4 regions of the Coralliovum pocilloporae genome follow, and region 3 is predicted to be linked to each of the others. Evidence: predicted binding sites of a transcription regulator. Region 3 holds the regulator's gene; each other region holds the start of a gene.
The links. The regulator PhoB, encoded in region 3, activates phosphate uptake and scavenging genes when phosphate is short. The targets are predictions, from matches to a motif close to TGTCATNNANCTGTCAT.

Region 1 (8,151 bases), 340 kb from region 3:
TCCACCAATCCGATATGAGCACTGTCTGCAGGGACATAACTGCCAAGCTGGGCCATAACGGCTATCAGGGCGTTTTGCCGCAGATAGGTTGACTTACCAGCCATGTTCGGGCCCGTCAGCAGCCATATCTGGCCATGATTCTGGGTCTGGTCAGGTCCGAGAGAGCAGTCATTGGCGACAAAAGGATCGTCATTGGCGCGCCTGAGCGCCTGTTCCACGACCGGGTGGCGACCGCCGGTAATGGAGAAGGCGAGGCTGTCATCCACCTGCGGGCGACTGTAATTCCACTCTTCTGCAAGCTCAGCCAGACCGCCTGCCACATCAAGGGCTGCAAGAGCCCGGGCGGCAGCCTTCAGGGAATCGGACTGGCTGACAACGGAGCGGGACAGATCATCGAACAAGGCCTGTTCCAGCCCGAGTGCCTGGCCGGCTGCATTGGAAATCCGGGTTTGCAGATCCGCCAGTTCCGTGGTCGTGAACCGCATGGCATTGGCCAGCGTCTGCCGGTGAATGAACTGCTCCTGCAGATCTCCATTCATCATCTTGTCGGCGTGAAGCGCGGTGACTTCGATGAAATAGCCGAGCACATTGTTGTGCCGGATTTTCAGGCCCTTGATGCCCGTCAGGTCGGAATATTGCGCCTGAAGCCCGGCGATCACCTGGCGGCTTTCATCACGAAGTGCACGGGCTTCATCCAGTTCGCGATGGAAGCCTTTGCGAATAAAGCCGCCATCACGCCGGAGAAGCGGCAGGTCATCGTCCAGGGCAAAGCCAAGCTCTGACCCAAGATCAGCCGGAGCCTGACCAAGTGCTGACACACAGGTTTTAATATCGCCCGGTAAGGCCAGCTGCGGATCACTTTCAAGGCGTACAGACAGGGTTTTCGATGCAACAATACCAAGCCGGATCGCATCAAGGTCACGCGGCCCGCCACGATTGAGGGCCAGACGTGACAGAGCGCGTGCCATATCTGGTGCAGCTTTCAGAGCTGCGCGCAGATCGCTTCTGAGGCCGGTATTTTCAACAAAATGCTGGACCGCATCAAGCCGTGCTGCGATCCGGGTTACATCAGTCAACGGCGAAGACAGACGTTCGGCCAGAAGCCGGGCGCCCGCTCCTGTTACCGTTCTGTCAATGGCGGAAAGCAGGCTGCCCTTTTTCTCGCCACCCAGTGTTCTGATCAGCTCCAGATTGGCGCGTGTGGCCGCATCAATCAGCATGGATGCTGCAGCATTCTCCCGTACCGGACGTGACAGGGATGGCCGCTCGCCGATCTGGGTTTTTTCCACATAGGCGATGGCGGCGGATGCTGCGGTCATCTCCAGGCGCGAAAACGCTCCAAAGGAATCGAGCGTCTGCACGTGGAAGAAATCAAGCAAACGCTTCTCCGCAACAGCACCATCAAAGAAAGATGCGGGCAGAGGCGTGATTGGAGACTTGAGACCATCCCAGATCAGGCGCAGTTCCGGAGCGCTGAACAGCGTGTCGGACAGGATAATTTCACGGGGATCAATTCTTGCCAGATCAGCTGCCATGCGCTTCTGATCCGCTTCCAGAACAGAGAAATCACCCGTGGAAATATCGATCCAGGCCAGAGCAAAGCGATCTCCGCCTTCCGTGCCGCCCTTGTTGCGGGCAATCGCGGCAAAGAAGTTGCTTTGCCCCGCAGACAGCAAGGTTTCCTCTGTCAGAGTGCCGGGTGTGACCAGCCTGACCACATCGCGCCGGACCACGGATTTTGAACCGCGTTTCTTGGCTTCTGCCGGATCTTCGGTCTGTTCACAGACAGCGACACGAAATTCGAGTGCAATCAGCTTCTGCAGATAGTCGTCAGCGGCGTGCACTGGAACGCCACACATGGGGATATCTTCACCCAGATGCTTGCCCCGTTTGGTGAGGGTGATGCCCAGTGCGCGGGATGCTTCAACAGCATCCTCGAAGAACAGCTCATAAAAATCGCCCATCCGGTAAAACAGAAGACTGTCCGGATTGGCTGCCTTGATTTCCAGATACTGCTCCATCATCGGGGTAGGTCGTGCGTCGGACGACGGAGAGCCGGATCGTGATTCTTTTGCGTGCGCCATGGCGGGAAAACCTATCAGACCGTTAACGGCATTTGAAAAGAACTTTCTTGCATCTGGGTCTTTTTCCCCGGTTTGATGGTGTAAAAGAGCAAGCTATTGTCGTAGCGGAAACAGTTCACCCCGAATTGCCGCCCCTTGAGCAGAAGAAAGAAAGATATGTCTCGAAAGAATGACGCCTCTGACGGCCAGGTTTCGGTTACGGATCAGGAAGCGCTGCGATTTCATCAGCAGGGACAGCCTGGAAAGATTGAAATCAACCCGACAAAGCCCATGGCCACCCAGCGCGATCTGTCGCTGGCCTATTCTCCGGGCGTGGCGGCACCGGTGCTGGCGATTGCTGAAGACCCGAGCCGTGCCTTTGACTATACATCGCGTGGCAACATGGTTGCCGTCATTTCAAACGGCTCAGCCATTCTTGGTCTTGGCAATCTCGGTGCGCTGGCATCAAAGCCGGTGATGGAGGGAAAAGCTGTTCTCTTCAAGCGGTTTGCCGATGTGGATGCCATTGATCTTGAGGTTGATACTCAGGATGTGGATGAATTCATCAATGCGGTGCGCTATCTCGGCGTCACATTTGGCGGCATCAATCTTGAGGATATCAAGGGGCCGGACTGTTTCATCATTGAGCAGAGACTGCGGGAGCTGATGGATATCCCGGTCTTCCATGATGATCAGCATGGAACGGCCATCATTGTGGCGGCCGGTCTCATCAACGCGCTTCATCTGACCGGCCGGAATATCAAGACAACGAAGATCGTCTGTAACGGTGCTGGTGCGGCTGGTATTGCCTGTATCGAACTGGTCAAGGCCATGGGTGTGCCCCATAACAATGTCATCCTCTGCGACACCAAGGGGCCGATTTATGCGGGTCGCGATTTCGGCATGAACCAGTGGAAAGCCGCTCACGCAGTTGAAACGGATGCACGCAGCCTGGAAGAGGCCATGGATGGGGCCGATGTTTTCTTCGGAGTGTCGGTCAAGGGTGCTCTGACGCAGGATATGGTCGCCTCCATGGCGGATAACCCGATCATCTTTGCCATGGCCAATCCGGACCCGGAAATCACCCCGGAGGAAGTTGCGGACGTTCGGGATGATGCCATCATGGCGACAGGGCGCTCGGATTATCCGAACCAGATCAACAATGTGCTTGGGTTTCCCTATATTTTCCGCGGAGCACTGGATGTCCAGGCGTCCGCCATCAACGACCAGATGAAGATTGCGGCAGCCCATGCCCTGGCCAATCTTGCCCGGGAAGATGTTCCCGATGAGGTGGCCAGTGCCTATCGCGGCAACAGGCCGAAATTCGGCCCGAACTACATCATTCCCGTGCCGTTTGATCCACGTCTCATCAGTGCGGTTCCGCCCGCTGTTGCTCAGGCAGCGATGGAATCAGGCGTTGCCAAGCGTCCGTTGATGGACCTGGAGCTTTACTCCCATCAGCTTTCTGCCCGCCGGGATCCGGTCGCAGGAACCCTGCATAGAATCTCCACCCGGGTCCGGCGCAATCCGAAGCGGGTTGTCTTCGCTGAGGGAGAAGAAGAGCAGGTCATCCGCGCTGCAGCGTCCTTCGTCAATCAGGGGCTTGGAACCGCAATCCTTGTCGGGCGGGATCACGAAATCCGGGCGACGGCGGACCGTGCCGGTATCGAGCTGAACGAGAATATCGTGCTGATGAATTCGCAGAGCTCATCCAGAACCGAGGATTATGCGGAATATCTTTACAGGCGCCTGCAGCGTAAGGGTCATCTGTTCCGGGACTGCCAGCGCCTTGCAAAGCATGATCGCAATTATTTTGCCGGCAGTATGGTGGCTTTGGGAGATGCTGACGCGGTTGTCAGCGGCGTGACGCGGAACTACTCCGTCGTGCTGGAAGACATGAAAACCGTGATTGATCCCAAGCCCGGCCAGCGTGTCATTGGTGTTTCACTGGCTTTGTGCCGGGGGCGAACGGTTCTGATCGCCGATACTGCCGTGCATGATATGCCGACAGCGGAAGAGCTCGCGGATATTGCTGAAGAGGCGGCTGCCGTGGCCCGTCGTCTTGGGCATGAACCGCGTGTTGCCCTGTTGGCCTATTCCACCTTTGGTCATCCACCGGGAGAGCGGTCCAACAAGCTCCGGGAAGCGGTGGAAATTCTGGATTCGCGTCGGGTTGACTTTGAGTATGACGGCGAGATGGCGGCTGATGTGGCTCTGAACAAGGAGTTGATGGCAGCCTATCCGTTCTGTCGCCTCTCAGGTCCGGCCAATGTTCTGGTCATGCCAGCCTTCCACTCTGCGTCAATTGCCACCAAAATGCTGCAGGAGCTGGGTGGCTCAACGGTTATTGGTCCGCTGCTGGTGGGCTTTGAGAAGTCTGTCCAGATTGTCACGCTCGGTGCAAAGGATTCCGATATCGTCAATATGGCCGCGCTGGCTGCCTACAATGTAGGTGGATAGAGCCCTGACTCTAACGACAGCCCGGGCCATTTGCTCTGGTCCGGGCTGCTTCCAAAACAGGTCTTCAGATAACCAGGATCAGTTCGCGCGACGCCGGGTCTGACCGCTGTAATAATTGACGTAGCGGTCATCAATCTGGCTGATCGGGATAACGATAAACACATCGGTGGTCCCGAACTGGTAATCAATTACGGCACCATCTCCCACATAGGCACCGAGGCGCATGTAACCCTTGATCAGCGGCGGCAACTGTCTGAGCACGGCTTTCTGATCAACCGCTTCCAGCGGCATGCGGTTCATGTGAACATAACGGCTCTGCACGGCGCGGGCAGACCAGGTGTCCGGCGCTGATGCGCTGTGGTGAATGAAACTCAGCTGTTCCGCCAGTTCCTGAGGGTCCGTGCCTTCAATACTGGCACAGCCAAACAGAACATCAATATTGTGCATGCAGATATAGGACCAAATGCCCTGCCAGAGTAGCTCGACCGTTCTCTTGCTGCGATAAGATTTCAGAACGCAGGATCGGCCAAGCTCAAGAAAGGTCTTGTCCGGGTTCTGTTCTATCAGACCGCTGATGTCATATTCATCTGTTGTATAAAAACCGTGGTTGAGCTCAGCAACATCCTGCCGCAACAAGCGGTAAGTGCCGACAATCTGCGGTTTCTTGCGGCGGAAACGACCTGAAACCGGCTCATGATCAATAACCAGCAGATGATCACAGATAGCATCGAACTTGTCGGCATCACGCCGGGTTGCCCGGGTCATCTTGTTCGGTTTGGCCGACATCTCTTCATAGAAAACCCGATAGCGCAGGCGCTGAGCCTTGCGGATCTCTCTTGGTGTGCGGGCAAGCCGGACTTCCAGAGATCCGATTCGTCCCAGCGTATCACCCTGGCTTGCAATCTCTCCCCGGCGCGGCAAGGGGATGACGTTACTGGCGAGTGGGGTGAACCGCTTGACCAGACGCGTGGTTGACAATCTCTGAGGGCGCATCATTGGTTTCCTGAACATTCCGGCAGTTTATCACATGCCGGGCCTTTCGCCATCTAAGTTTCTGTGTGCAGCGGCTGAACCGGGATCGGTTCAATCCATCAAAACACACGTCATCCATAAGACAGGCTCATGACAGAATGACGACGGAATTTACGGGTCTGAATCCTACAGCGTGCTTCTGAAAAGTTGATAGACTTTTCAGATAAAAGCTCGCGCAGAAACAAACTCGTAAAGCGCCGCTACCAATTCAAGTTAAAGGTCTGGTACTTTAACGGGATGCGATATCGGCAAGAAGGCTCTGCAGGCGTTCAGGATCGATAGGCTTGGTGATAAAGCCGTCGAATTGCAGGTCATCAGGGTTTTGGCCGTCCTCGGCCAGAACATCTGCTGTGAGGGCGACTACAGGAACCGGGGCGCGACCCAGCTCCTGTTCATCTTCCCGGATCTGCCTGAGGGCGGATCTGCCATCCACTCGGGGCATGTGAAGATCCATCAGGATCAGGTCGTAGGTTCTTTCCCGGGCGGCCATGATACCTGCATCACCATCGGCAACCCGTGCGGGTCGATGGCCTGTTTTCTGCAACAGGGTTGTGACCAGAAGCGCGTTGACATCATTGTCTTCCACAACGAGCACTTTCAGCGCAGACACGGGCGCTGGCTTGTCTGCATCAGTATCAAGGATCGTTTCCGGCGCTTTATCGAGCGGGGTCGTGTGATCATCCGGATCAAGAAGCTGATCGAGCAGTCGCTTGAGTGTTGCCGATCTGATCGGGCGAACCAGAAAAGCGTCCAGTCCCTGGGCCTGCCAGTCATTCAGCCTGTTGCGACCGTCATGGGTGAGAATGACTGCACGGGGGATATCCGGCAGTGATATTTCTCTGAACCGGGTCGATACAGTTTCGGGGTTCTGCTCACCAGTATCCGCGTAAAGCAGAAGATCCGGTTTGAACTTATCATCAAACCTGATGTCTTTCAGGTCGGACGCGATGGTAACGTGATGGCCGAGTGCCTCAAGATCGGTTTTCAGAGCTGGTGCTTCCAGCGGGCTGTCCCAGATAATCAGGCAATGACCCGGATCTGAGGACGATTCAGTTACAGAGGCGGGGTCTGCCTTGACAGACAACACAAAATGGAAGCGACTGCCGGATGTGCCTGTCTCAACATCAATATGGCTGCCCATCAGGTGGACGATGCGCTGGGAAATTGAAAGCCCAAGGCCGCTGCCGCCATGCAGGCGCGTGGGGCCTTCGTCTGCCTGGGTGAACTCATCAAAGACGGCTTCTACCGGCTCAACCGCGATGCCGGGCCCTGTGTCCTCAACGGAAAAGGTCAGGTGATAATGTCCGTCTTCCTTATCCGGTTCAGAGGATATGGACACCCGGACGCCACCGGTCTCTGTGAATTTGACCGCATTGCCGATCAGGTTGAGAAGAACCTGCCGCAAGCGGCTACCGTCAAGCATGATGTTTGAAGGCAGGGCCGGGTCAAGCTGTATGGCCAGATCAAGGGATTTTGCATAGGCCTTGGGAGCGAACAGTTCGGCCAGCTTTTCAACCAGATCCCGAATATCCGTGGGCTCTGAACTCAGATCCAGCCGCCCGGCCTCAATGCGTGAGATGTCGAGCAGGTCGTTGATCAGTTCAAGAAGAGCCAGGCCGGAAGACTGGGCAATATCCGCGTAATTCCGCTGCTCCGGAGAAAGCTCGGTATCCATCAGCAGGCCGGTCATGCCCAGAATGCCGTTAAGTGGCGTACGGATTTCATGACTGACCGTGGCCAGAAAACGGGACTTGGCGCTGTTGGCATCCTCAGCCGCGATCTTCGCGTCTGTCAGGGCCGTCTCATGCGCCTTGCGGTTGGAAATGTCCTGCGCCAGGGTCAGTGTCGAGGTGACACGGTTTGCCTCATCCCGGATGGTGATATCACGCCAGGAGAACCAGCAGGGACCTGACACCGTCTGCAATTGCAGGTCAATATCGCCTTCACCATTGACCGAAATGGTATTGTAGCTTTCTGTCAGATGATCCAGATCGAGTGTGTTGCCGATCCTGATATGCGGATTGCCCGCAAGAAGGCGGCTGGCCGATGGGTTCATATAGGTGATGCGATCATTGGAATCCCGCTCCAGAACCACATCTCCGGACTGGTCGATCAGGGCGCGGTAGTGTTGAAGGGTGTCCCGCAGTTCCCAGATTTCATCCTGGAGCTGCTCGCTTTGATCCGCTGAAGCCCTGACAGCAAGGGCTGAACCGTTTGAAGAGAGGCTCGTCGAGGTCTTGAAGAGCCGCTGTTGACCGGATCCGTCCGGGGTGCCAAGCAGAAGGCCAAGGCAGAGGCTGCCAAAAGCTGAGGGCACGAGGGCAAACCCGTAATGACCCAGCAGGACAAACAGAAGTGCAATCCCCAGATTGGCAAGTCCGGCGCATAGCAGAACAACGGCACGCGTCTGCCGGGATGGATAAGATGTCTTGCGGCGGCGTAATGTCTTTGAGGCAGGCCGCGCGAAGACAGGCGGCGGCGATGGCCGCTCTGCTGAATCCGGTCCTGTTCCCTTATGTATCAGCCGCTCTCTCAACGGTCTCTCCGCTCTTGATCGGGCGGATCATGACATGAGATGTTTAAGACCGGCTGAACA
Region 2 (8,151 bases), 1.4 Mb from region 3:
CCACCACCGACAATGATCAACTGATCGCCTGCAGATCCGGCCATACGATCTGTTTTCAAGACAGACTGTCCGTTTGGCCCCGTGGTTACAAGCCCTTCTTTGCTCATCAGTCGACACCTTCCAATATCTCATTAATTGCTGTGGCATCCACGCGATAATGCCCCCGTCGTCCTTCTGACGGACCCATGATGATATGCCTATGATCCTGAATGCCAAGCGATTTGGCAAGCCAGAGAAAATCTCCACCAACCTGATTGGAGGGGTAAAAGAGGCGAACTTTCGTCTCAGGGGACACATGGGTCAGGTTGATCATGGCTGAGCCCGCTGCAGCGACAATGGCGTCTGCTGAGCGATAAATGGCTGCTTGCTGCGTGAGTGAATATTCCGTTGGTCGGATAGTCTGGAAGCCATGCCGCTCCAGTGCTTCGGTCAGGTCTCTTTCGTTGGCAATATTGCGTTTCGGAACATCACCGCGCGAGATGTAGTAGCGGCCGCCTGTAGGTAGTTTGATGGCGCCGCTATCAATGGCTTGTTGTTCTTCCGCGTCCGGCGACAGGATGTCTCTCAGAAATGCTGTGTATTCCGGGTCAAAGAAAATCGAACCGATCGTCAGTTGCCTGTCGACGAAGATGACGCGCGGTAATACCCAGAATTCATCCGTAGGCATTTCAACGAAGGAGACATTTGGGAAACGCTCTTTGATGCGCTCATAAACCAGCCTTTGGAACGGTGCGAGATCCTGTCTGGTCACCACGGTGATGGGCTGGTCTTTCGGCAGATCATGGATGCCATAGAAGATCATTGCCAGATAATCGATGAAGAAATGGCCGAAATGTTTATGACCCTGATGAATGCCAAGCATTGGCAACCATAACCGGTCGTCCGGCTGCTCTATAATGCGTGGATTGAAAAAGGCCCGACAATGGGAATAGTTCACCAGATTGGGATCTGTCCCTACAGTTTGCGCATTGTAGATCAGGTTGCCCGCCTGGCCGTGAAGCTGGATATCGCGCAGGCATCGGACTGTCCGTTTATTGGTAATCTTGTTGGTTGCTTTGTCATGATCGTAGGCCAGTTCCATGAATGCTGTTTCAGCGTCTGTCATGCCATGACCGAGGGTGCAAAGATCATAGTGATGTTCGACAGTGGACAGAACTTCGTGGGGCACCTTGTCCGGAGTAATCAGGCGGTCGTAAAAATGGATTTTGTGTCTGAGGGCAGGCAGGATCCGACAGATCGCGCGCCACCAGACCCATCTGGCGTAGCGGATGTTAAAACGTTTCTTCGAGCCGGGCAGAACAAATGGCATGGAGCTTCAGCATATGGTTGGCTTCAGGATGAAGCAGATATGAAACAGACGACGGTTGAATAGTCGGGTCTGTTTAGGGTTAAGGGAATGGCAAGTCCAGTTGTATTCTACCTTTGAACATCCAGCAAAAGACGTACTCCAAGCGCACCAAGCACCAGGGCGGTCAGCCTGTCGAGATAATGCTTGGCAGCAAGGTAACGCCTGCTCATGGCCCGGGTGCCAATCAGGATGGCCAGCACTGTGTAGCACAGCCATTCAACAAGCAGATGGTTGAGGATGATGAAACCCTTTTCCAGAGAACTGAGCCCGGACGGGAAAATCACCACGAGCACGGCCGCAGCAAAGAGAACCGACTTTGGATTAAGCAGGTTGATAAGCATGCCGCGCAGCAATGCTGTTCCGGCTTTGACGGGTGCGCCGCCACCTATGTCATCCGTCGCTGACTTCCAGATCGAGCGGGCGATGTAGAGCAGATAAAGTGCCCCTACGATCTTTGATAATGTGTAGGCCCATGGGAACAGCTTGAATACGATGTCGAGGCCGATAAGGGCTGCCGCTGTCCAGGTGGCGGCAACCAGTCCCAGGCCGAGGCCAGTCAGGATGCCGGATATTCGGCCGGCTGAGAGTGTCGTGTGCAAGACTGCGAGGAGGGCCGGACCAGGGCTTGCCATGGCTGCCAGCAGGGCAAGATTAAAGGCAAGGATATGCTCAAAAGTCATCATTCAAACCCCTACACATCTGTGATCACCTTTGATCGGTGGCATCTGCCGATGGTCAAACATACCAATCACCTTACGTTATCTCTCCCTACGTCACCTGTGTTTCTGGTGCAACAAGGGATAACTTTTTGATTCTTATTACTGAATCGATCAAAATGACAGTTCCGTTAGGTGAGCTTTCGTAAATGAGATGAATATCAAGGTTTTATGACATATCAGGTAGTGTGAATGTATTTCGGTTTGCCGGAGTCATGTTGCTTATCACAGCAAGTATTTGTGTGGTGGCATTGACTGCCATTGGTGATTCGTCGTTTCTTACACACTAACGTGATTGTATTAATCAATGCTGTGAACTCGGGAGGCGGTGCATTGAGAAGAATTCGGGCAGAGCATGGGCTGGCGACTTTGTTGTCCGGCGTGGCCTTGGTCTCAACACTTGGAATGGCTGAAGCAGGAAGCTTCGCCCTTCGTGAACAGTCGGCAACAGGGCAGGGTTCTTCGTTTGCTGGTGTGGCTGCAAATGGCAGTGGCATCAGCTCTATTTTCTGGAATCCGGCAACGTTGTCTCAGGCTGGTGAGGGGATCACGACTGAAAGTCACTACTCAGTGATCCTGCCCAACTCTGATTTCGACGTGGATCCCACTGGTACCACATTGGCGAATGCACCTTTTAACCTGGGTGGTCCGGGCGACATCGGTCGAGACGGGTTGGTCGGGTCATCTTATGCAGCTTATCGTCTGAATGACGATGTTGTTCTCGGTTTTGCCCTCAATGCGCCATTCGGATTGCGGACCAAGGCTAATCCGAACGGCTCCGGACAGACTTTCTCGAGAACCAATGAGGTTCTGTCACTGTATGGCAATCCGATTGTTTCCTACCAGATCAACGATCAGGTCAGTGTTGCTGTCGGCGGGATCATAGCCTATTTCGATGCGCGTCTGACCAATTCCCTCGGTCCGACCAATGGTACGCTCGAGCTCGAAGGCGATGACATCGGCTTTGGTGGAACGGCCGGGATTACGTTCAAGCCGTTCGAAGGGACCGAGCTTGGACTTGGTTACCGGTCACCGGTCAGTTTTGACCTTGAAGGTGATTTGACCGCTGGCGCGCCGTTCAACGGACAGACAGGTATTCGCATTGATGATGTGACCCTGCCGGAGATTGTCACGTTCAGTTTCAGACAGACGATAACGGAAGAATTTGACCTTTTGGGTACGGTTGAATGGACCAATTGGAGCCGGTTTGGTTCTTTCCCGGTTCAGCAGGCGACAACCGTGATCCCTGCCGATCTGGCGTTCGAGTTCAACTATGATGATGGTTGGTATTTCGCCCTTGGCGGTGAATACAGATATAATGAAAAACTCACGTTGAGAGCTGGTGCTGCCTGGGAAATTTCACCGATTGATACCGAAATTCGTGGTTTGAGAATTCCGGATGATGATCGGCTCTGGCTGAGTGCTGGCATGAGCTATCAGTATTCAGATCAGCTCGGTTTTGATCTGGGGTATTCCTATATCACCACGTTTGATACGGAAGTGCTTATCGGCCCTGGTCATCAGGATTTCGCCGGAGTTTCTTTTGCAGCGGACGTCGACGCGGATGTACACATCCTCAGTGCTGCTATGAAGTACAAGTGGTAGACTGTCGTTACTACGGTATCGAATTGAAAGGCCCGGTTTTCCGGGCCTTTTTTGTGTTTGGCAGGGTCGCTTCAGAATGCGCTTTCGAACAGGCCACCGTCGAGCAAGACGTTCTGGCCTGTCATATATCCGGCGTGTTGTGAGCAGAGAAAGGCACATGTCTGGCCGAATTCCTCGGGAGTGCCAAAGCGCTTTGCGGGAATTTCAGCGGTTTGCTGCTGAGCGACTTCCTCTATGGTTCTGCCTGTAGCGAGCGCTGCTTTCTCAAAACCGCCTGTCAGTCGGGTGGTGTCCATTTTGCCGGGCAGGAGATTGTTGATTGTTACATTCTGCTCAGCATAGAGACGACAGACGCCGGCAAGGAAGGCGGTCAGTCCGGCGCGGGCGCCGCTTGAAACATCAAGGCCCGACAGGGGGCGGCGGACGCTCAGGGAGGTGATGTTGACGATCCGCCCGAAGCCTCGTTCAGCCATGCCGTCTATCGTTGCCTTGATGAGTTCGATGGGTGTGACCATGTTCTGAACCACGCCATCAATGATTTCTTCGCGACCGATTTCGCGGAAGTCCTTGCGCGGTGGGCCGCCATTGTTATTCACCAGAATGGACGGGTTCGGGCAGGCTTCCAGAAGCAGAGCCTGACCACCTGCCGTACTGACATCTGCGGCAATCGCTGTGACCCTTACTCCGAAACGGTCTCTTATCTCGTCTGCTGTCTCATTGAGCGTGGTTTCGTTTCGGCTATTGATGACCAGATTGCACCCGGCCTCTGCCAACGCCATAGCGCAGCCTTTGCCAAGCCCTCGACTGGATGCACAGACGATTGCGTCCAAACCTTTGATCCCCAGATCCATAATCAACTCCCGTTCTCTTTCCTGTTTTCAGAATGGGGCCGTGTGAGGTCTGTTGCAAGGCTCTGTTTCATGTCCGGTTTCTCCGATCCCGGGGGTGTCATAATTCTGAAATCGGAATCGTCGATAAGGTGCTCAAATTGTTAACGTTCCGCTGCTGGGGCATCTGCATGACTGACCAATTGAAAAACCGGCATTACCGCGCCTTGTTCCTCTCCGATTTGCATCTTGGAACACGGGGGTGCCAGGCGGACTTTGTTCTGGACTTTCTGAAGCACAATGATGCGGAGACGATCTATCTGGTCGGTGACATTGTCGATGGCTGGCGATTGAAGAAGGGCTGGTACTGGCCTCAACAACACAATGATGTGGTGCAGAAACTGCTGCGAAAGGCCCGTAAGGGTACGCGTATTGTCTATACGCCCGGTAATCACGATGAATTTCTGAGAAGCTATCTCGGCTCTCATTTCGGCGGCATTGAGGTGGTGGATTATACCATTCATCAGGCTGCGGATGACCGGCGCTATCTGGTTATTCACGGTGACTACTTTGATGTGGTCGTCCGCCATGCCAGGTGGTTGGCCCTCGTGGGGGATTGGGCCTACACACTGGCGCTGGACCTCAACACGGTGAGCAATTATGTCCGCCGTCGTCTGGGGTTACAATACTGGTCTCTGTCTGCCTGGGCCAAGGCGAAGGTCAAGAATGCCGTCAATTATATCGGTGACTATGAGCGTATTCTGGCATCAGAGGCCCGTCGCCATCGGGTGGACGGGGTTATCTGTGGCCATATCCACCATGCAGCGATCCGAAACATTGATGGCATCGAATACATCAATTCCGGTGATTGGGTTGAGAGCTGTACGGCAATCGCTGAGCATCACGATGGCACATTTGAGCTTATCCGCTGGACCATGTTGAAAGATCAGGTGCCCGTGCCGAGCCGATCCCAGCACAAGGCGGCGGCTTGACCCTACGATGAAGATTCTCATTGCAACGGATGCATGGCTGCCTCAGATCAACGGGGTTGTCCGAACCTTACAGGCTGTCACCGAAGAATTACGGCTTGACGGGCATGGTGTTTTTATCCTGTCGCCAGAGCTTTTTCGGACCGTTCCCTGTCCGACATATCCCGAGATCAGGCTGTCCCTCACCGGTGTCAGAGGTGTTGCGAGGCATATCCAGGCGTTTGAACCGGAGCATGTGCATATTGCCACAGAAGGGCCCATTGGCCTTGCTGTCCGACGATGGTGCATCAAAAATGATGTCTCGTTCACCACAAGTTATCATACGAAGTTTCCAGAATATCTCCGTGCTCGCGCACCCATTCCGACCGGCTGGACCTATCGCTGGCTGCGCAGGTTTCACAATTCCGGATCCGGGGTTCTGGTGACAACCCCGAGCATGAAGGAAGACCTGTCTGGACGGGGCTTTGACAATTTGCATGTCTGGTGGCGTGGGGTCGATACAGAGCTGTTTCGCCCAAGGGATGTTGCTGTGTTCGATGTGCCCGGACCAGTTTTTCTGTATGTGGGACGGTTGGCTGTTGAAAAGAACATCGAAGCTTTTCTGGAGCTGGATCTTCCCGGTTCAAAAGTCGTGGTTGGCGACGGGCCTGCCCGCCAGGGACTGGAAGAGGCTTTTCCTGACACACATTTTGTCGGACCGCGCACCGGAGAGGCGCTGGCGGAGGCCTATGCGTCTGCGGATGTTTTTGTTTTCCCCAGTTTGACGGATACATTCGGGGTGGTTCTTCTGGAGGCTCTGGCCTCGGGATTACCTGTCGCTGCCTATCCGGTAACAGGTCCGCTTGATGTGGTGGGAGATCGTCCTGTCGGCTGCCTGAACAGAGATCTCAGGCAGGCATCTCTGGATGCTCTGGAGCTCTCTCGGGATACTTGTCGGGATTTTGCCCTGGAAAACAGCTGGGCGCGTTGCGCTCAGACGTTTTTGACAATTGCGTCTGCAGCTCACCGGCCCTGATAAGGGACTATTATCTATTGTGTGAGAGCAGCACGTTCGCCGAAGCTCAGATCGTCGGCATCCGTCTCGATATCGATTGAGATTCCTGCATCTGCCATAGCTTCGCTGAAATCTGTTTCGAGGGTTTCATCTGTGACGGGTGCAACGACTTCTGCTTCTGTCGGCTCGTCAGCCGGGATCACTTCCGGACTTGCATCGAGCTCGAAGCCACTATCAAGATCTGCGATGTCTTCAGCAAGATCAGCATCGAATGCAGCGATGTCATCTGTTGCAAGCTCGGTCGCATCCTCTACGAGAGCTGCTGGTTCGGCAACCATCTCGACAGGGTCTGTCGTAACAGCCTCAGCTGAGGGCGTGATGTCGATGGCGTCAAATTCCATGTCATCTGCAGATGCGCCACTGAGCAGCATATCCACGTCGCTCTGATCAACGCCTTCCCCTTCAAGCTGAGGGCCGTTGAGCAGATGAGCATCAGGTCTTGTATCACCAGCAGGGCGGAACGGGTTTTCGGATGATGCCGCCGGGGTGGCCCCAGCAGCTTCTGAAGCTTCGCCCCAGATGTCCATCATCGCGTTGATCCGGCCTTCCAGATATTTGAGAACATGCACCACTTTCTGGATACGCTGTCCGGTCAGATCCTGGAAAGAGCAGGCCATGTAGATTTCGGTGGAACGGGCATCAAGCGTATCGCAGGCTTCTTCATCAACCTGACTTTCACGCAGAGTCCAGGCGATTTCCTGGATGGTTTCCGCTGCAGACAGAATTTCAGACGTGGCAGTTTCTGTCTGACCGACAATGGCATCCAGTTCGGATGACGCGCGTTCAAACTGATTGTCCGGATTGTTTTCGCTTTGCAGGCGGGAAATCTCTTCCTTCGTGCGCTCAATCGCATTGGCCATATCCGCCAGATCAAAGCGGATTGCGTCGACATCATGAGCGGGTTGAGGTCCGGTAATCGTTTTTTCGAGGCGGCTGATGGCATCCAGCAGCATATTGGTATCTGCAGACCGATGACGTCTCGTGTATTCCTTCAGAAACCAGCGGCCTCGCGCAGTCTCCATAACGGCTGATTCAATCGCTTCATAATCTTCTTCCCTTATCGGGACAGGAGGCGTATCGATAGCCATAGTTTTTTCCGTCATCTGGTCGTGCCATTCAGTTCGCTTATGCGGTGTCCTTCAAAGAATGAAGGCGAATCTTTATCAAAAAGTTTAGGAATCTCATTGCAATGACGCAATCAAGAAGTCGGTCAGATCGGTTTGGGCTGCGTTTTTCCGTCTTCTACGGCTCTTTTTTTCTTATTTTAGGCTTCTATATTCCCGTATTTCCGGTCTGGTTGAATGAGCGACTGGACAGCAATGCTGATTTGTCTGTTGTTCTGGCAGCACCAATTGTTGCGAAAATCCTGTTCTCATCTGTGATCAGTCATTATGCGGACCAGCATGGCGATCGGCGGACAGCCCTGATTGGCTGTAGCGTCATGGCCTGCCTGATTTTTCCGCTTCTGTGGTTTCAGACTGGTCTTGTTTTTCTGTTTCTGATGCTGTTTGCAGTGTCTGCTTTCTGGCAGCCTTTGCTGCCGCTGGCAGATGCATCAGCGGCTTTGGGTGCTCGTCTGCGCCAGCTCGACTATGGGCGAATAAGGATCTGG
Region 3 (8,151 bases):
TGAACGGCGCTGGTAGACACAGGTCTCAGCTGCTTTAGAGGAAAAAGCAATGTCACTTCAGGAACAGACCGCGTCAGAAACCGCGATGGCTTCCGCATCGGCTAGCCCGAGTTACAAGATGCGCGGCAAGTCCGTTGACGTTTTCTATGGAGAAAAGCAGGCGCTTTTCGGCGTTGATCTCGATATCCGTGAGCGCCAGGTGACAGCCCTGATCGGCCCGTCCGGCTGCGGCAAGTCGACCTTTCTGCGCTGCCTGAACCGGATGAATGACACCATTGATGTGGCTCGGGTTCAGGGTGATATCACACTTGATGGTCTGGATATCTATGACCCGTCCATCGATGTGGTCGAGTTGCGCGCCCGTGTTGGCATGGTGTTTCAGAAACCTAACCCGTTTCCGAAGTCCATTTTCGAGAATGTGGCCTATGGGCCACGCATTCATGGCCTCGCCCGGGACAAGGCGGAGCTTGAGGAAATCGTCGTGACCAGCCTGCAGAAGGCGGGTCTCTATGAGGAAGTCAAGGATCGGCTTGATGCGCCTGGTACAGGTCTCTCCGGTGGTCAGCAGCAGCGCCTGTGTATCGCCCGCGCCATTGCCGTGAGCCCGGAAGTCATCCTGATGGATGAGCCATGTTCGGCGCTTGATCCGATTGCAACCGCCAAGGTTGAAGAGCTGATGGATGAGCTGCGGGAGAACTATACGATCGTGATCGTGACCCATTCCATGCAGCAGGCCGCGCGCGTGTCGCAACGGACAGCCTTCTTCCATCTGGGCGTTCTGGTTGAAGAAGGGGCGACAGACCAGATCTTCACCAACCCGGCGGACAAACGGACGCAGGATTACATCACAGGCCGTTTCGGCTAAGCCGGATTGCACAGAATACAGAGCACCTGATCAGCCCGGCTGATAAATGGTGCTCGTGACAGGGATCAGATCAATGACAGATCATATTGTATCGTCTTTTGATGAAGAATTGCAGCGGCTTGCCGGCCGCATTGCAGAAATGGGCGGTCTGGCTGAAAAGCAGGTGGCTGAGGCTGTTACTGCGCTGAACCGCGGCGATATTCCGTTGGCCAAGTCTGTTATTGAGTCGGACAAGCGGCTGGATGATATGCAGCGCGAAATTGAGGACCAGGCGATTATTCTGATCGCGCGTCGTCAGCCGATGGCCTCTGATCTGCGTGAAATCATTGCAGCCATGCGAACCTCAAGTGATCTGGAGCGGGTCGGTGATCTGGCCAAGAATATCGCCAAACGTGTTGTGGCAATGGATGGTGGCCATCACTTCAAGGCGTTTATTCTGGGCGTTGAAAACGTTTCCGAGCTGGCTCTCGGGCAGCTGCAGCGGGTGCTGGATGCCTATACGGGCAAGAACATGGCTCTGGCTGAAGAAGTGCGGATGCGCGATGATGAAATCGACGCGCTTTATACGTCTCTTTTCCGCCAGCTTCTCACCTATATGATGGAAGACCCGCGCAATATCACATTGTGCACGCATCTTCTGTTCTGCGCCAAGAACATTGAGCGGATTGGTGACCATGCAACCAATATCGCTGAGACTGTCTACTATGTGAAGACAGGCGAGCAGTTCGAGGAAGAGCGTCAGAAAGCCGATGAGACGTCTTTGCTGTCGCATGAAGACATCAGTCAGCCGGAATAGCTGAAGGGGACAGACCAGGATGGGACCGCGCATACTCGTTGTGGAAGATGAAGAGCCGCTCAGTGTTCTGCTGCGGTACAATCTTGAGGCGGAGGGCTACAGTGTCAGCACCGCTATGACGGGAGACGATGCAGAACTGTCATTGCAGGAGGCAACCCCTGATCTGATCGTCCTGGACTGGATGTTGCCCGGCCTGTCAGGTATCGAACTGTGCCGACGCATTCGTGCTATGCCGGACACCGAGCGGGTGCCGGTGATCATGCTGACAGCACGATCTGAAGAGACAGATCGTATTCGCGGCCTCACCACTGGCGCCGATGATTATATGGTCAAGCCTTTCTCGGTGCCCGAGCTCGTGGCTCGCGTAAAGGCGCTGTTGCGCCGCGCCAGCCCGGAGCTTGTCTCAAGCCTGCTGAAAGCCGGTGATCTGGAACTGGATCGGGAAACCCACAGGGTGCACCGCAACGGTCGCGAGATCCATCTCGGACCTATCGAATTCCGTCTGCTTGAGTTCTTCATGCAGAGCCCGGGGCGTGTCTTCAACCGTGAGCAGTTGCTGAATGGCGTCTGGGGGCACGATGTCTATGTGGATGAACGCACCGTCGATGTTCACGTAGGCCGCCTGCGCAAGGCGATCAACCGTGGCCGCAGCAAGGACCCCATCCGCACAGTCCGCGGCGCTGGTTACGGGCTGGACGACAAAATTCACTAGGGTCAGGACCCATTAATTTCATTCATCCTGCGGAGGAGATTTTTCTGTTCGGCGCGGCGAAGGTCTGAAGGAAACCTGGCAGGTTTTCGAAGAGCTTCAACAAAGCCGGGCTGTAAAATCACCCCGCCCTACGGGTTCATCAGGGAAATGCAGCCTGGACACAAACCAGATCTTGAATAGGGTCCACCTGTCCTGCGTCCTGCTTTGCGCCCATTCTACATTTCCCTGATGAACAGAATGAACGAAATTAATGGATCCTGACCCTAGAGCGCGTTGCGCCAAAGTGGGAACCGGTTTGGCGAATAACAACACGCTTCAGCAAAGTAGTGAGCGCGTTGCGCCAAAGTGGGAGCCGCGTCAGCTCAGTATTTCAGGTCGTAGTGAGCCGTCACCACATTCCGCATGGCATCCTTCAGGGCTGCCAGGTAACGGGGCATATCCGTCCGGATGACATTCGTATGGCTTGGCGCGAAAATCCGAATGTCATAGGCCTCGAAGAAACGGTCTATCGCGCTGATGATCTCATCAGGATCTGCCCACCGGAGCCAGGGAAAGACCACACAGTTTGTTATTGAGACATCGGTGGTAAATCGCTCGGCGGAATAGCCGACATCCTCCATCTCGTCCATGAAACGGAAGCACTGGTGCTCATTGTGGGCGTTAAGAGCCCAGTCCACCGGACACAGAAATCCGGTCTTGTGCTCATAGATCCATTGGGTCAGCGCATGATCGACGAACAGCGGCTTGATGATTTCTATCGTATGCTCGCCAAGCTCAATCCTGTCGCCATAATCGAGTTTTACCGCGTCACCGAGCCCGTGGATGTCGTAGTGGTCATGCCCGCTGACCGTCAGAACCTGCATATCAGGATAAGCCCGTTGAATAGCGGCTGTATTGGCCGCATGCGGTAGCTCTGTATGACTGATCCAGAGATAATCCAGACTGCGACCCTGGAGCAGGTCTTCAAGGGCTGAGAGAATTGTAGTGTGCTGAGCCGGGCCAAGTGTATCAATCAGAAATGTCTTCTGATCGATAAACAGATAGGAGCTGTAGATAATATCGTTGGCTTTGGGGTCGAACGCCGGATCAATCCGTGCGAAATCTTCGGCAAAACCGCGATTGAGGCGGGCGGCATCTGCGCCCGCACAATGGCAGATCCAGTATATCTCAGGCGTGATCTGTCGCACACCGACGCGGGTTGCGCCGTCTCCGTACACTTTCATGGTGGTCGGCAAGGTCATTGGCACAACTCCGAAATAGCGTCCTGTATCTTTGCAACATGGCCTGGAACGTCCCCACGGATCGCATTGCCATGGGTCGGTGCGATGACATTGACCTGCCTGCTGGCAAAGACCCTGGTGATGTCCGCATTGGCGGCCTGCCCCTGAACCATGGGAAGAAACCGGAAAGCCGCGCCGTGATAGTGACGGAACCATTGTGTCGGAATGCCGTCTTCCATCTCATCGTCAAAGGCGTCATCGGCTGTTTCCGGAAACAGATATCCAAAGGCATCGGCTGTAAACAACGTGCCTGTCTGTGCGTCATACATCCACTGGGTGCCGGGCTGATCCTTCAGTATCCCGTCAGTGAAGGAGATCGTGCGCCCGCCATAGGAGCCTTCAGTCCCCGCATAGGCGAAGTCTACCTGTTCCTCTGAAACCCACCATGGGAGCTCGACATGAGGCAGGATCGCGCTTGAGACGACCAGTCTTGTCTGCGGCCAGGCGTCAAGTATGGCGCTCAGATTTCCCGTATGAGGCAGTTCCGTATGGGTCAGGAAAACAAAGCCGGGTGAGCTTTCTCCCAACAGCTCCTTGAGCTCGGCCATAATCTGTTTGCGGTGCAGATGTGAGCCTGCATCGAAGATCAGAGGACATCCATTATTGAGCAGAACAAACACACGGACAGCCTCACACCAGCCGTCTGCACCCAGGGCACTCTCTCCGATCTGATATAGATCGTCACGAACCTGTCTGAGCATGATCCGCCTCCCTTGCCTCTTTCATGCCACGCAATATTCGAGTTCAGTGAACGATAAGGTCGGGAGAGGTGGGACGACTATTGCTTTTTATGTAAATAATAATATCAATATTGATATGAGTGGGCTGAGACGAAATCTGCCGTCTATTCGTGCATTGGAAGTGTTTGACTGCGTTGCCCGGGTGCAGAACGCGACACGGGCGGCTGAAGAGCTGAGCACCTCCCAGTCCGCTGTAAGCCGTCATATCCGGCAGCTTGAGATCCAGCTGGGAGCGGCTCTCTTTGCCCGACACGGTCGCGGCATCATTCTGACCCCGGTTGGGGAGGTCTATGCCCGGGAGGTCGCGGATATTCTGCAAAGGCTGCATGAGGCGGGACAAAGCGTTGCGTCCGGCAGGCATGAACTCACCATTGCCTGTACCCACGAGGTTTCTCATCTTCTGCTGATGCCACGATACAACGCGCTTAAGGAAGCCGTTGGATCGGGCACTCATATCCGGATTCTGACCTGCGAATATACCGCTATTCCCGGGATGATAGACGAGGGCGCTGACATCGTGTTTGATTATCTCCCAAAGCGACCAAGAGGACATGCTGCCATGGTGTTGCGGGAGGAGGTGACACCGGTTGCCGCTCCTGACTTTCTCGCCGGGATCAAGGATATTCTGGCTGAACCACCGGATCGGTGGGGTGGTATTCCTCTTTTGTCTCTTACAAAGGACAATACCGGATGGGCAACCTGGAGGGACTGGTTCTCATTTCAAGGCGTCACACCGCCTCCAACTGCGAAACAGGCGTTCAGCAACTATGTTTATGCGCTTGAGGCCGCAACACGCGGTGAGGGGCTGGTTCTGGCCTGGCGCGGTTTCGCTGACCGGTATCTTGAATCTGGTCAGTTGGTTCCGGTACGGGAGACCTGGCTTAAGAGAGAGAACAGACTTTATGCCGTCATGACACGCAATGGAGATCTGAAAGATGTGGCGAGAAACTGCCTGCGCGCCCTTTCAGGTTTCGGTTCTTCGGTCGGGCACCGCCTGAAATAATAAAAGCCGGTCCATGACCGGCTTTCATCTGATGCTGATAATGTCGGGATCAGCCTTGCGCGGCTTTCTTTTCGCGACGGCGATCACTGACCGGCTGATAGGCAACCTTGCAGTGATAATCGCAATAGGGCAGGCCGCTCTTGGACTTGTTGCCACAGAAATGGAATTCCTGATCACCCGGATCGCCAATTGGCCATTTGCAGGTGTATTCGGTCAGGCTCAGGATTGTCGCGCGCTTGGAAATCGGCACAACCACATCTGATTTCGGTTCAGCCTGAGGCTGCGCCTGTGGCGCTGCTTCCGGTTTCATCTGCGGTTCCATTTTCAGAGCCGCATTGCCGACACTCTTGGGGGCAGCTCCACCGGAGCTGCGAGCCCCTGGCTGGCTCGGAGTTCTGGCGCGTCGCGGGCGCGGTGCGCTGGAAGATGTGGTCTTGGCACGGCCCGATAGCCCCAATCGGTGCACTTTGCCAATGACTGCGTTTCGGGTGACGTCGCCCAGCTCAGCTGCGATCTGGCTGGCGCTCAAACCCTCTGTCCACAGTTTCTTTAAAGTTTCAACACGCTCGTCTGTCCACGACATTGAGATGCCCCTGAAGTCCGTGTTTGCTCAGAATCCTGCCCCGTCATGCCAAAATACATATGGCACGCTCTTTCAGAATCCGTTTATGGTAATGACTAGTCCGCCGCACGAGATGTAGTCGTTAACAATTTAGAAACTACTATATGCATCGACTCTCTGGCAAGAGTCGCCGTGCTGATTTCTGTTGATAGCGTCGATTTTATGACAGAAATCCGGCACTTGCTGCATCGCAGCGATGGGTGATCCTGATCCTCCGGCCTTGTCTGCCCTCGAAGCGCCGGGAAATGTTGACAATCCGGCGGATTTCGGAAATAAACGGTTTTCAGGAAATGCCGCCTGGAGTGCGGCATTTTTTGTTTTTCTAGGCATTAAGTGAATAATCATCGGAAATATATAATTTTTCCGCAGATAATTCTCTTTTTGTTGAAGAGCTGATATCCGGGTGCTCATTTTGCCTGACAGCGGGCAGGAGAGGTGTCCGGATAAGACCGTAACGGATCGGTTCAGACCGTCTGGACTGATAATGCAGGAAGACGAACATGCAGACCTCGTCGCTCTATGGAACCTATGCGCGGGCCGACCTGGCCTTCGAAAGAGGTGAAGGTGCATGGCTGTATGATGAGGCGGGAAATGCCTATCTGGATTTTGCGGCTGGTATTGCCGTCAACTCAGTTGGCCATTCTCACCCCCATCTGGTTGAAGCACTGAAAGCCCAGGCTGAAAAGCTGTGGCACGTGTCCAATATCTATGGCATTCCCGGCCAGGAGCGACTGGGGCGACGACTGTGTGAAGCAACCTTTGCTGACCGGGTCTTTTTCACCAATTCCGGCGCTGAAGCGCTGGAATGCGCGATCAAGACTGCGCGGCGCTGTTTCTACGACAGGGGTGAGGCAGATCGTTTCGAGATCATTACCTTTGAAGGCGCCTTTCACGGCCGGACACTGGGTACGATTGCTGCAGGCGGTAATGAGAAATATCTGGAGGGCTTTGGCCCGAAGGCTGATGGCTTTACCCAGATTGTTCATGGTGACCTGGATGTGGTGAAAAAGGCGGTGTCCGCCAGAACAGCAGCATTGCTGATTGAACCTATTCAGGGTGAGAGCGGAATTCGCTCAGCTGATCCGACTTTCCTGCGTGGATTGCGCCAGATTGCCGACGAGGCCGGTTGCCTGCTGATCTTTGATGAGGTCCAGACTGGTGTCGGGCGGACAGGTCGTCTGTTTGCCCATGAGCTGTTTGGTGTGGAGCCGGATATCATGGCAGTGGCCAAGGGAATTGGTGGCGGCTTCCCGCTCGGGGCCTGTCTGGCCAGGGAAAGTGTGGCTGCCGGCATGGTTCCGGGAACCCATGGGTCGACCTATGGCGGTAATCCACTTGCCGCCGCAGCCGGAAATGCGGTGCTGGATATCGTCCTTGAGGACGGTTTTCTGGATGAGGTTGCACGCAAGGGCCTGTTGCTGAAGCAGAAGATTGCAGCGCTTGTCGACCAGCACGGAGATATTTTCGAGCTGGTCCGTGGCGAAGGCCTGATGCTTGGCCTGAAGTGCAAGCCGCCGGTTGGTGATGTGCTTGCTGCGGTCCGTGAGCGCAAGTTCCTTGCTGCTGCTGCCGGAGACAATGTCCTCCGTCTCCTGCCACCGCTGGTCATCACCGAAGAGGACATGGATGCAGCCATTGAGCGTCTTTCCGCTGCTGCATCTGACCTTGAAGCAAAATTGAAGACAAAGACGACAGAAGGGCAGGCATCATGACCGGCCGGAGCTTTATTGACTTAACGGATTTCTCCAGATCTGAGCTGAAAGCCATTCTCAAGGCCAGCCATGATATGAAGGCGGACAATCCCTGTGTGCGTGCTGGTCAGGGCCCTCTGGCTGGCAAGGTCCTGGCGATGATTTTCGACAAACCGTCGACCCGCACGCGAATTTCCTTTGATGTGGGCATGCGTCAGCTGGGTGGCGAAACCATTATGCTGACCGGAGCTGAAATGCAGCTTGGCCGCGGCGAGACCATCGCTGATACGGCGAAGGTTCTGTCTCGCTATGTGGATGCCATCATGATCCGGACCCTGAGCCACACGGATGTGCAGGAACTGTCCGAACATGCCACCGTGCCGGTGATCAACGGCCTGACCCGCTTTTCCCATCCATGTCAGATCATGGCTGACCTGATGAC
Region 4 (8,151 bases), 510 kb from region 3:
TGACAGTGACCATCAGATATCCGGATGGTAAAACAAGATCTGTCGATACACTCTGCCGGATCGATACGCTGGATGAGCTGGATTATTACCGCCATGGCGGCATCCTGCATTATGTCCTGCGCAGTCTTGCGGCATAAGTCTCAAGGTCGCCTGATACCTCAGCCGCCCGGCACGTCCGGGCGGTTTTCTTTATTCGAGGTGATAAAAATTCTTAACAAATCCCTATCGCTGCGTCACCCGCTTGTGACTCGCCTTTGATCAGGAAAACTACTAGTTTCCAGTTAATCACAATTGGACACGTGTATATCGAATGGCAAATTCTTCCAAAAAAAGATCGCGTAATGTGCTGATGCGGGCGCTTTCCGGCATTGCTGTGGCTGGCAGTCTGATGATGCCACTCGCTGCAGAAGCAGGACCGCGCGCGCTTGTCGAGCTGTTCACCAGCCAGGGCTGCTCTTCATGCCCTCCGGCAGATGCGGTTCTGGGCGAGCTCAGCAAACGGGACGACATCATCGCGCTGACCCTGCCGGTCGATTACTGGGATTATCTCGGCTGGAAAGACACGCTGGCCTCACCGGAATACAGCCGTCGCCAGTTCAACTACGCCAAGAAACGTGGAGATCGCTCCGTTTTCACGCCGCAGGTGGTGGTGAATGGACGTGAGTCCGTCATCGGCAGCAACAAGGGCGCCATCAACCGGGCGATTGACCGCCAGGTCCAGCAGAGCCTGGATCCTGAGGTGGACGTGGTTGTGCGCCAGATCGGAAATCGTGTCTCAGTCACCGTTGGTGGCAGCGCTGACCGGACCCAGCATGCAACTGTCTGGCTTGTGCTCTACAACAAGGAAGAAACGGTCGATATCGGACGCGGCGAGAATACGGGCCGTAAGGTCACCTATCACAATGTTGTCCGCAAGATTCAGTCCCTTGCCATGTGGACCGGTGAGGAAATGACCCTGGATCTGCCAAAGTCTGAACTGGCGCGCTACGGTGCGGAGGGCTGTGCTGTTATCCTGCAGACCGGAGACGGTCTGCTGCCGGGACCAATTCTCGGTGCATCCATGATGGAAGGGCTCCAGAGCTGACCCGCACACGGAACGATACAGATTAAACAAGAAAGGCCGGATCGCTTTTGATCCGGCCTTTTGTTGTTCCCGGCTTCAGATCTACAAGCCAAGTCCCTTTTGCATCAGCTCACCAAGTCGCCTTACAAAATCAGACGGATTGGCCGGCGCTTCACCATCCAGAATTCTGGCCTGACCAAGAAGCAAGGGGGCTGCATCTTCCAGAAGAGCCGTGTCTTTGGCATCTGCCTTCTGCGCCAGACCGCGGATAAGGGCGTGGGACGGATTCAGTTCCAGAACCGGAGCCATGGAAGGGAGGCCCTGCTGCTGGCTCATCAGCTTTTCGAACTGCTTGTCAGGTCCGAAATCCGGGGCCACAAGACAAACGGCACTGGTTGCGAGACGCGGTGATGACCTCACATCTCCGACGGCATCACCAAGAATACGCTTGAACTCGGTGATCAGGCTGGCCATTTCACCCTCAGCAGCCTTGTCTTCATCAGACGTGTCCGTCTCATCCTTTGCAATGGATTCAATATCTGAAGCGCCCTGCGTCACGGACTTGAACGGTTTGCCCTCAAAGCCAAGCGCCGTCTGGACCCAGAAAGAATCCACCGGGTCGCTCAGAAGAAGAACCTCAACATCGCGGGCCTGATAGCCTTCCAGATGCGGGCTGGTGCGAATGGCGTCCACATCAGTACCGGTGGCGTAATAGAGAGCTGTCTGGTTCTCCTTCAGATCAGCAACATAGTCGCTGAGTGACCGCCAGCCTTCACCACTCTTTGTGGTCTTGAAGCGAGCCAGCTTGAAGATCGCATCCCGGCGCTCCGGATCTTCATAGAGACCTTCCTTGATGACAGGTCCAAAAGCGTCCCAGATCTTCAGGAAGCTCTCTTCATCAGATTTGGCAAGTTTCTCAAGTTCACTCAGAATACGTTTGGTCACAGCACCACGGATGCTGGTCAGAATGGGATTGTCCTGCAGCATCTCACGGGAGATGTTCAGCGGCAGATCTTCTGAATCCACCACACCGCGCACGAATCTGAGCCAGGCCGGCAGAAGACCGGCATCATCGGTGATGAACACCCGCCGTACATAGAGTTTGACGCGTCCTTTGCGATCCGGATCAAACAGATCAAACGGCTTCATGCCCGGAACAAACAGCAGAACCGTATATTCATGCCGACCTTCAGCACGATAATGGACTGTTACTGCAGGGTCATCAAACTGCCCGGACACATGGCCGTAGAATTCCTTGTATTCCTCATCTGTCACGTCTGACTTTGACCGTGTCCAGAGCGCCGTGCCATCTGCGAGCTGATCCGGCTCATCCGCATCATCCTTTTTCAGAAGGATCGGAACCGGTACATGGGCTGAGTATTCACGGACAATGCGGCGAATGGTGTCTTCTTCCGCATAGGCCTTGTTGTCCTCATTGAGGAACAGTTCAATTCGCGTGCCCCGTTCAGGCGCATCGTCCAGGGCAATGGCATTGACCGTATAGGTGCCCTTGCCGTCAGACACCCACTGCCAAGCCTCATCAGAGCCGGCGCGACGGCTTGTGACATGAACAAGGTCAGCGACCATGAAAGCCGAATAGAAACCGACACCGAACTGGCCAATCAGTGCGGAACTGGCATCACTGCCATCGAGATTGTCCAGAAAGGCCTTTGTGCCGGATCGCGCGATCGTGCCCAGATTGTCGATCAGTTCATCATGGCTCATGCCGATACCATTATCGGTAATCACCAGACGACCGGAATCCTTCTCCGCATCAATCTCAATCTGGAAGCCTGGCGCTTCCCCGGCAATCGTTGCGTCATTCAGCGCCATATGGCGCAGCTTTTCACAGGCATCAGCCGCGTTCGATACAAGCTCACGCAGGAAAATATCCTTGTTGGAATAAACCGCATGAACCATGAGGTGCAGGAGGCGCGATACTTCCGCGCCAAACTCATGCTTCTCGCCAGTATTGGCTGTTTCCGCCTCAGACATTCCGTCTCCCCGTTTCATCTGGAGCATGATGCTATGAACGGGATTCATGCAGCACGCCTTAAACTGTGGTCATAAAACGGGAAAGATATTGTCCATTCCCGCACTGCTTTCAAGAGCGGAGAACGAAAGGCAACAAAAAAGGCCGCGCGAACGGCCTTTTGAGTTTCGGGGTAACGTTTGTCACGGGCGGTCCGGCTACGCAAAAGGTCCCGGGGGCTGGGGGGCAGAGTAAAACCGGAACCTCCAAAAAACCGGACCGCCTGAGGCAACAAGACTAATCTGGTGTTTGATAATGGCAGTACAAGGGCTCGAATAAGACAAAACTGTGGCTTCTCATGTTTGTGAAAAGACGCGAGAAAACGCGATCATCACGGGACCGTTTTCCGATTTTTCTTGAAAGCCTGCCTAATCGGATCAATCATGACAGGAAGATGACATGCAACCATGGAACCTTCCGGTTCCTGAAAGGGAGGCTTGATGAGCGAAAGTGACGAAGGCGCAAGCGTGACTAGTCTGGTCGGCCAATCATCTGCATGGTCGGCCAGTGCGGCGCAGATTTCCTTCAACCGGCAGGAACTGGGTCAGCTCCTTAATGTCTATGGCAGAGCCGTTGCCGCCGGAGAATGGCGAGACTACGCCATCGACCTTTTGAAAGACCGCGCAATCTTCTCTGTCTTTCGCCGATCAAGTGAATTTCCCCTTTATCGTATTGAGAAAAACCCAAAGCTCTCGCGCAAGCAGGGCGCCTATTCCGTTATTTCCCAATCCGGCCTGATCATGAAGCGTGGCCATGATCTGAAAACCGTTTTGAGGGTCTTTGACAAGAAGCGCCTGCAAGTGGTCGAGTAGCTACAGTGTGCTTCTGAAAAGCTGATAGGCTTTTCAGGCAAAAGCTCGCGTTGGAACAAGTCCCCAGAGTCAGGCTCTATCAACGGCCCCATCACCAGGATGAGGCGGGTTCGATGCACCCTCACCAAGGGCGCGCTGCATGATCAGAATGTCGTGCCAGGCATGGTGCTTTCGCCCAACGGCCTCAAGCTGCCCCACTTCACGAAAATCATGCGCATGGTGGAGCTGCCGGGATCTCTCGAAGTCAGCGCCTCCCAGAACCGCAATCATCTGCCGAAAGCCCAGATGTTCGCACCGGGCGATCAGCTCGGCGAGAAGATGCCCGCCAAACCCTTTTCCCCGCATGTCCGGTGCCAGATAGATAGAGTTTTCCACGGTCCAGCGATAGGCCGGTCGGGGTCGATAAGGCCCCACATAGGCATATCCGGCCAGCCGGTTCTGAAGCTCCGCCACCAGATAGGGATAACCGTCAGACACCAGCGTCTCATACCGTCGTACCATCTCCGCTAAATCGGGCGGATCAAGCTCGAAGCTGGCTGTCTCATGATCCACGGCATGGGCGTAGATGCGGGTGATTTCCGCGAGATCATCCATTTCAGCGGGTCGGATCAGAAGGGACATGCCTTTACCTCCAAACAAAAAAGGCGCGGAATGAACCGCGCCTTTTTATCTTATCCGATGTCCTGGACTATTCGCGGTTACCGAACAGCTGCAGCAGGAACATGAACATGTTGATGAAGTTCAGATAGAGGCTGAGAGCACCCATGATCGCCTTGCGGCCAGCCATCGTGCCATCATCACCAACGTAATACATTTCCTTGATCCGCTGGGTGTCATAAGCGGTCAGACCGGCAAAAACCAGAACACCGATAACAGATACGGCAAACTGCAGCGCCGGAGACGCCAGGAAAAAGTTGACCAGAGACGCGATGATGATGCCGATCAGGCCCATGATCAGGAACGTACCCATACCGGACAGGTCTTTCTTGGTCGTGTAACCAAAAATGCTGAGGCCAGCAAAAGCAGCCGCAGTTACAAAGAAGACCGTGGCGATGCTGTCATGGGTATAAACCACGAAGATTGTGGCAATTGAGACGCCAACCAGTGATGCATAGACCCAGAACGTGCCCTGTGCAGCTGTCACACTCATGTTCTGAATGCGGAACCCAAGGAAGAAGACCAATCCAAGAGGCGCAAGCATCAACACCCATTTGAGCGGAGATACGAACAGAAGGCGGCCAAGCTCAGTAACGTAGACGCCATCACGAACAGCACCGGCTGCCTGGCTCGGATCTGTCGTGAAAGACAGGGAATAGGTCAGCAGTGCAGCAACGCCCGTCAACACAAGGCCAATAGCCATGTAGTTGTAGACGCGAAGCATATAGGCGCGAAGGCCTTCATCAAGTTCTGCAGACCGAGTAGCAGACCCATAATGGACTGTACCGTTGCGATTGAAGTCGTTCATCGAGCAACCTCTCTTCCGATGTTTCCTGATACGGTCCGTCAGACCGCTTGTAATTTGCGCTTAATATGGGGTGGTTTTATGTCACTCTCAAGAGAAAACAGCCCCTAGACTTAATTTCTGTTCCACTCAAGGCCATACGGATAAGTGCGTAGAGTTCTGATCCAAGTCTCATAAAGGGTCTAAAGATTGCGTAAAATAGCGGCTGGGCGCTGGCCCAGACTTCGCCAGGTCCCGGTCAGACCCAATGAAACGGTGAGGCCAAGGGCAATCACAGCAACGCTCAACGCGGTTGTGGGGTCAAACACAAAGTCAAACCCCATAATGTCACTGATGACGAACCAGGCCGCAATGCCACCTGCAAGCAGGGCAAACAGCGCCGTAACGGCACCCAGCAAGGCATATTCCACCAGATAGGCTCCCAGCAATCTGCGCCGGGTTGCACCCAGAACTTTCAGAACCACAGCCTCGCGGACACGTGCCTGATGACCGGCAGCAAGCGCGCCACCCAGCACCAGCACAGAGGCGATAAGCGCAACAGAAGCGGCAGCCCTCACGGCAACAGCCAGTTTGCCCACGAGGTCATTGACAGTCTGCAATGCGTCTTTCACCCGGACGCTGGTGACGGTTGGCAAGGCATTGGTAACGGCCTGAAGAAGCCTGAACTCGTCGGCTTCTTCTGCATCCGGCCAGCTTGCGGTGGCAAGAAAGGCATGGGGTGCGCCTGCAAAGGTGTTGGGGCTGAAGACCATGACAAAATTGATGCCCATGGATTCCCAGTCTACCCGTCGCAGATTCCCGATGCGGGCACCAATGGTCCGGCCAAGCACATTGACTTCAATCCGGTCCCCGATTGTCAGGCCAAGTTCTGCTGCAAGCTCATGGTCAAACGAAACAAGAGGTTCACCGCTATAGTCTTCCAGCCACCATGACCCTTCAACCAGACTGGACGATTCAGGCAGTTCTGCTGAATAGGTAATGCCACGATCCCCGCGCAGAACCCAGGCAGCCTCAGGCGGTGCATCAAAGTCACGGGCCGGAATACCCTTAAGGCTGGTCAACCGCCCTCTCAACATCGGAACCCGCTCCAGAGACACATTCGGAACGGTCTTTTCAACAAGCGCTGTAAAGGACTCGATTTCGTGGCTCTGAATATCAACAAAGAAGAAACTCGGTGCCTCATCCGGCAAGGACGATGAGAGCTGCCTCCTCAGATTGGCATCAAGCAGCGACAGAGCCACAAGAAGCGAAAGGCCGAGACCCAGAGAGAGAATGACACTCGGCGTCAGAGCACCTGGCTTGTAAAGACTGGCGACCGCCAAACGCAATTCCATCCTGCGGGGGCGCGGCACGCGGGCTGCAACACGCATGATAAGCCAGGCAACCAGACGCAGCATGATAAAGGCCGCGATAATGCCCCCTGTGAAAATCACAGCAATACGCTTATCATCAGCAAGTCCGATAGCGGACAGGGTCAGCAGCAGAAGCGCGGCCACCAGCGCGATCAGATAGGGTAACCGGGGCCTTATGGGCAATGGTGCCACAAGATCACGAAACAGGGCCGAAACCGGCACATCATGCGCACGCCCCAGAGGCCAGAGCGCAAAGACCAAAGCTGTCAGATAGCCAAAGAGCGCCGCCACGATCAAAGTAGACGGATAGATCCCCATCTCTGAGACCGGCAGCACACCTTCAAGCGCAGTTTGGGCGAAAAGCGGTACCAGAGCCCCGATCACAAGCCCCAGAGCTACACCCAGTGTCGACAGTATCAGAATCTGGATCAGATAGACGCGCACAACCAGACCACCAGTGGCACCAACGCTTTTCATGGTCGCAATGACGGGCTGCTTCTGTTCCAGAAAAGCCCTCACCGCGTTGGCTATTCCAACCCCGCCCACAATCAGTGCAGTCAGTCCAACCAGCGTCAGAAACTGCGAGAACCGGCGAATGTTGGCCTGCAGTCCCGGCGCTGCATTGACACGCGATCTAATCCGCCAGCCTGCATCCGGAAAAGCCTTGTTGGCCGCCTCAATTCGTGCTTTCAGAGCCTCGTCAGACAAAGCCTCAGCAAACCGGACACGGGCGTGATAACGGATAAGACTTCCCGGCTGGATCAGACCCGTCTCATCAAGCGCCTTCTGCGCCAGAAGAAGCCGTGGGCCAAACCCCACATTGCCGCCGAGCCTGTCCGGCTCCCTATTGATTGTTGCTGCAATCTTCAGTGTCGACTGGCCCAGGGACACTGTATCGCCCACATTAAGACCCAGACGCGCCAGCAGTTCACGCTCAACAACCACCGGCCATATGTCATCCACTTTCTGAAACAGAAGACCAGCTTCAGCACCTTCAAGGTCAAGCGTGCCAAAAAGAGGATAGGCACTGTCAACCGCTTTCACCTCTGCCAGGCTCTGCCTGTTGGCATCAGGCACACGTGCCATGGCTCGCAATGTGGCAATTTCACTGACCTTACCAAGCGTTTCCAGATAACGCGTCTGCTGCAGGGTAAACGGCTGATGGACAAAGGAAAACGACAGATCACCACCGAGAATAGCCTGGCCATCCTGTTGCAAACCGGCCGTAATGGCGCGCGCAACCGACCCGACACCGCCAATGGCGGCCACCCCCAGCGCAATACAGGCAATCAGCACATAAAACCCGCGCAAACCACCCCGGAGCTCACGCAAGGCCAGACGGACAGACAAAGGAAGCGCGGACAGAACGGTCATGCCGGCAGCAGGCTTCGTCGTATCGACGGTGACAGTCATGCCGCAACCTCATCAAC

Region 1: the regulator PhoB is predicted to act here: its motif matches at 5,635-5,651, upstream of olsB (l-ornithine N(alpha)-acyltransferase).
Region 2: the regulator PhoB is predicted to act here: its motif matches at 4,616-4,632, upstream of RA157_RS02365 (UDP-2,3-diacylglucosamine diphosphatase).
Region 4: the regulator PhoB is predicted to act here: its motif matches at 3,479-3,495, upstream of RA157_RS06650 (DUF2794 domain-containing protein).

The regions. Positions count from the first base shown of each region.
Region 1 covers NZ_CP132542.1:1,590,835-1,598,985, forward strand. Annotated here, with positions in the region: gene mutS (DNA mismatch repair protein MutS) at 1-2,084, opposite strand, end outside; gene RA157_RS07440 (NADP-dependent malic enzyme) at 2,241-4,523, shown strand; gene olsB (l-ornithine N(alpha)-acyltransferase) at 4,602-5,516, opposite strand; gene RA157_RS07450 (ATP-binding protein) at 5,785-8,091, opposite strand.
Region 2 covers NZ_CP132542.1:486,783-494,933, reverse strand. Annotated here, with positions in the region: gene RA157_RS02390 (acetyltransferase) at 1-107, opposite strand, end outside; gene RA157_RS02385 (glycosyltransferase family 61 protein) at 107-1,309, opposite strand; gene RA157_RS02380 (LysE family translocator) at 1,417-2,031, opposite strand; gene RA157_RS02375 (OmpP1/FadL family transporter) at 2,398-3,669, shown strand; gene RA157_RS02370 (SDR family oxidoreductase) at 3,741-4,520, opposite strand; gene RA157_RS02365 (UDP-2,3-diacylglucosamine diphosphatase) at 4,688-5,488, shown strand; gene RA157_RS02360 (glycosyltransferase family 4 protein) at 5,496-6,500, shown strand; gene RA157_RS02355 (protein phosphatase CheZ) at 6,515-7,642, opposite strand; gene RA157_RS02350 (MFS transporter) at 7,729-8,151, shown strand, end outside.
Region 3 covers NZ_CP132542.1:1,934,488-1,942,638, forward strand. Annotated here, with positions in the region: gene pstA (phosphate ABC transporter permease PstA) at 1-16, shown strand, start outside; gene pstB (phosphate ABC transporter ATP-binding protein PstB) at 86-865, shown strand; gene phoU (phosphate signaling complex protein PhoU) at 939-1,661, shown strand; gene phoB (phosphate regulon transcriptional regulator PhoB) at 1,681-2,373, shown strand; gene RA157_RS09005 (MBL fold metallo-hydrolase) at 2,736-3,614, opposite strand; gene RA157_RS09010 (oxygen-binding di-iron domain-containing protein) at 3,611-4,354, opposite strand; gene RA157_RS09015 (LysR family transcriptional regulator) at 4,470-5,396, shown strand; gene RA157_RS09020 (GcrA family cell cycle regulator) at 5,446-5,979, opposite strand; gene RA157_RS09025 (aspartate aminotransferase family protein) at 6,519-7,730, shown strand; gene argF (ornithine carbamoyltransferase) at 7,727-8,151, shown strand, end outside.
Region 4 covers NZ_CP132542.1:1,424,923-1,433,073, forward strand. Annotated here, with positions in the region: gene acnA (aconitate hydratase AcnA) at 1-137, shown strand, start outside; gene RA157_RS06640 (DUF1223 domain-containing protein) at 311-1,084, shown strand; gene htpG (molecular chaperone HtpG) at 1,166-3,058, opposite strand; gene RA157_RS06650 (DUF2794 domain-containing protein) at 3,536-3,907, shown strand; gene RA157_RS06655 (GNAT family N-acetyltransferase) at 3,977-4,528, opposite strand; gene RA157_RS06660 (Bax inhibitor-1/YccA family protein) at 4,596-5,372, opposite strand; gene RA157_RS06665 (ABC transporter permease) at 5,552-8,134, opposite strand; gene RA157_RS06670 (ABC transporter ATP-binding protein) at 8,131-8,151, opposite strand, start outside.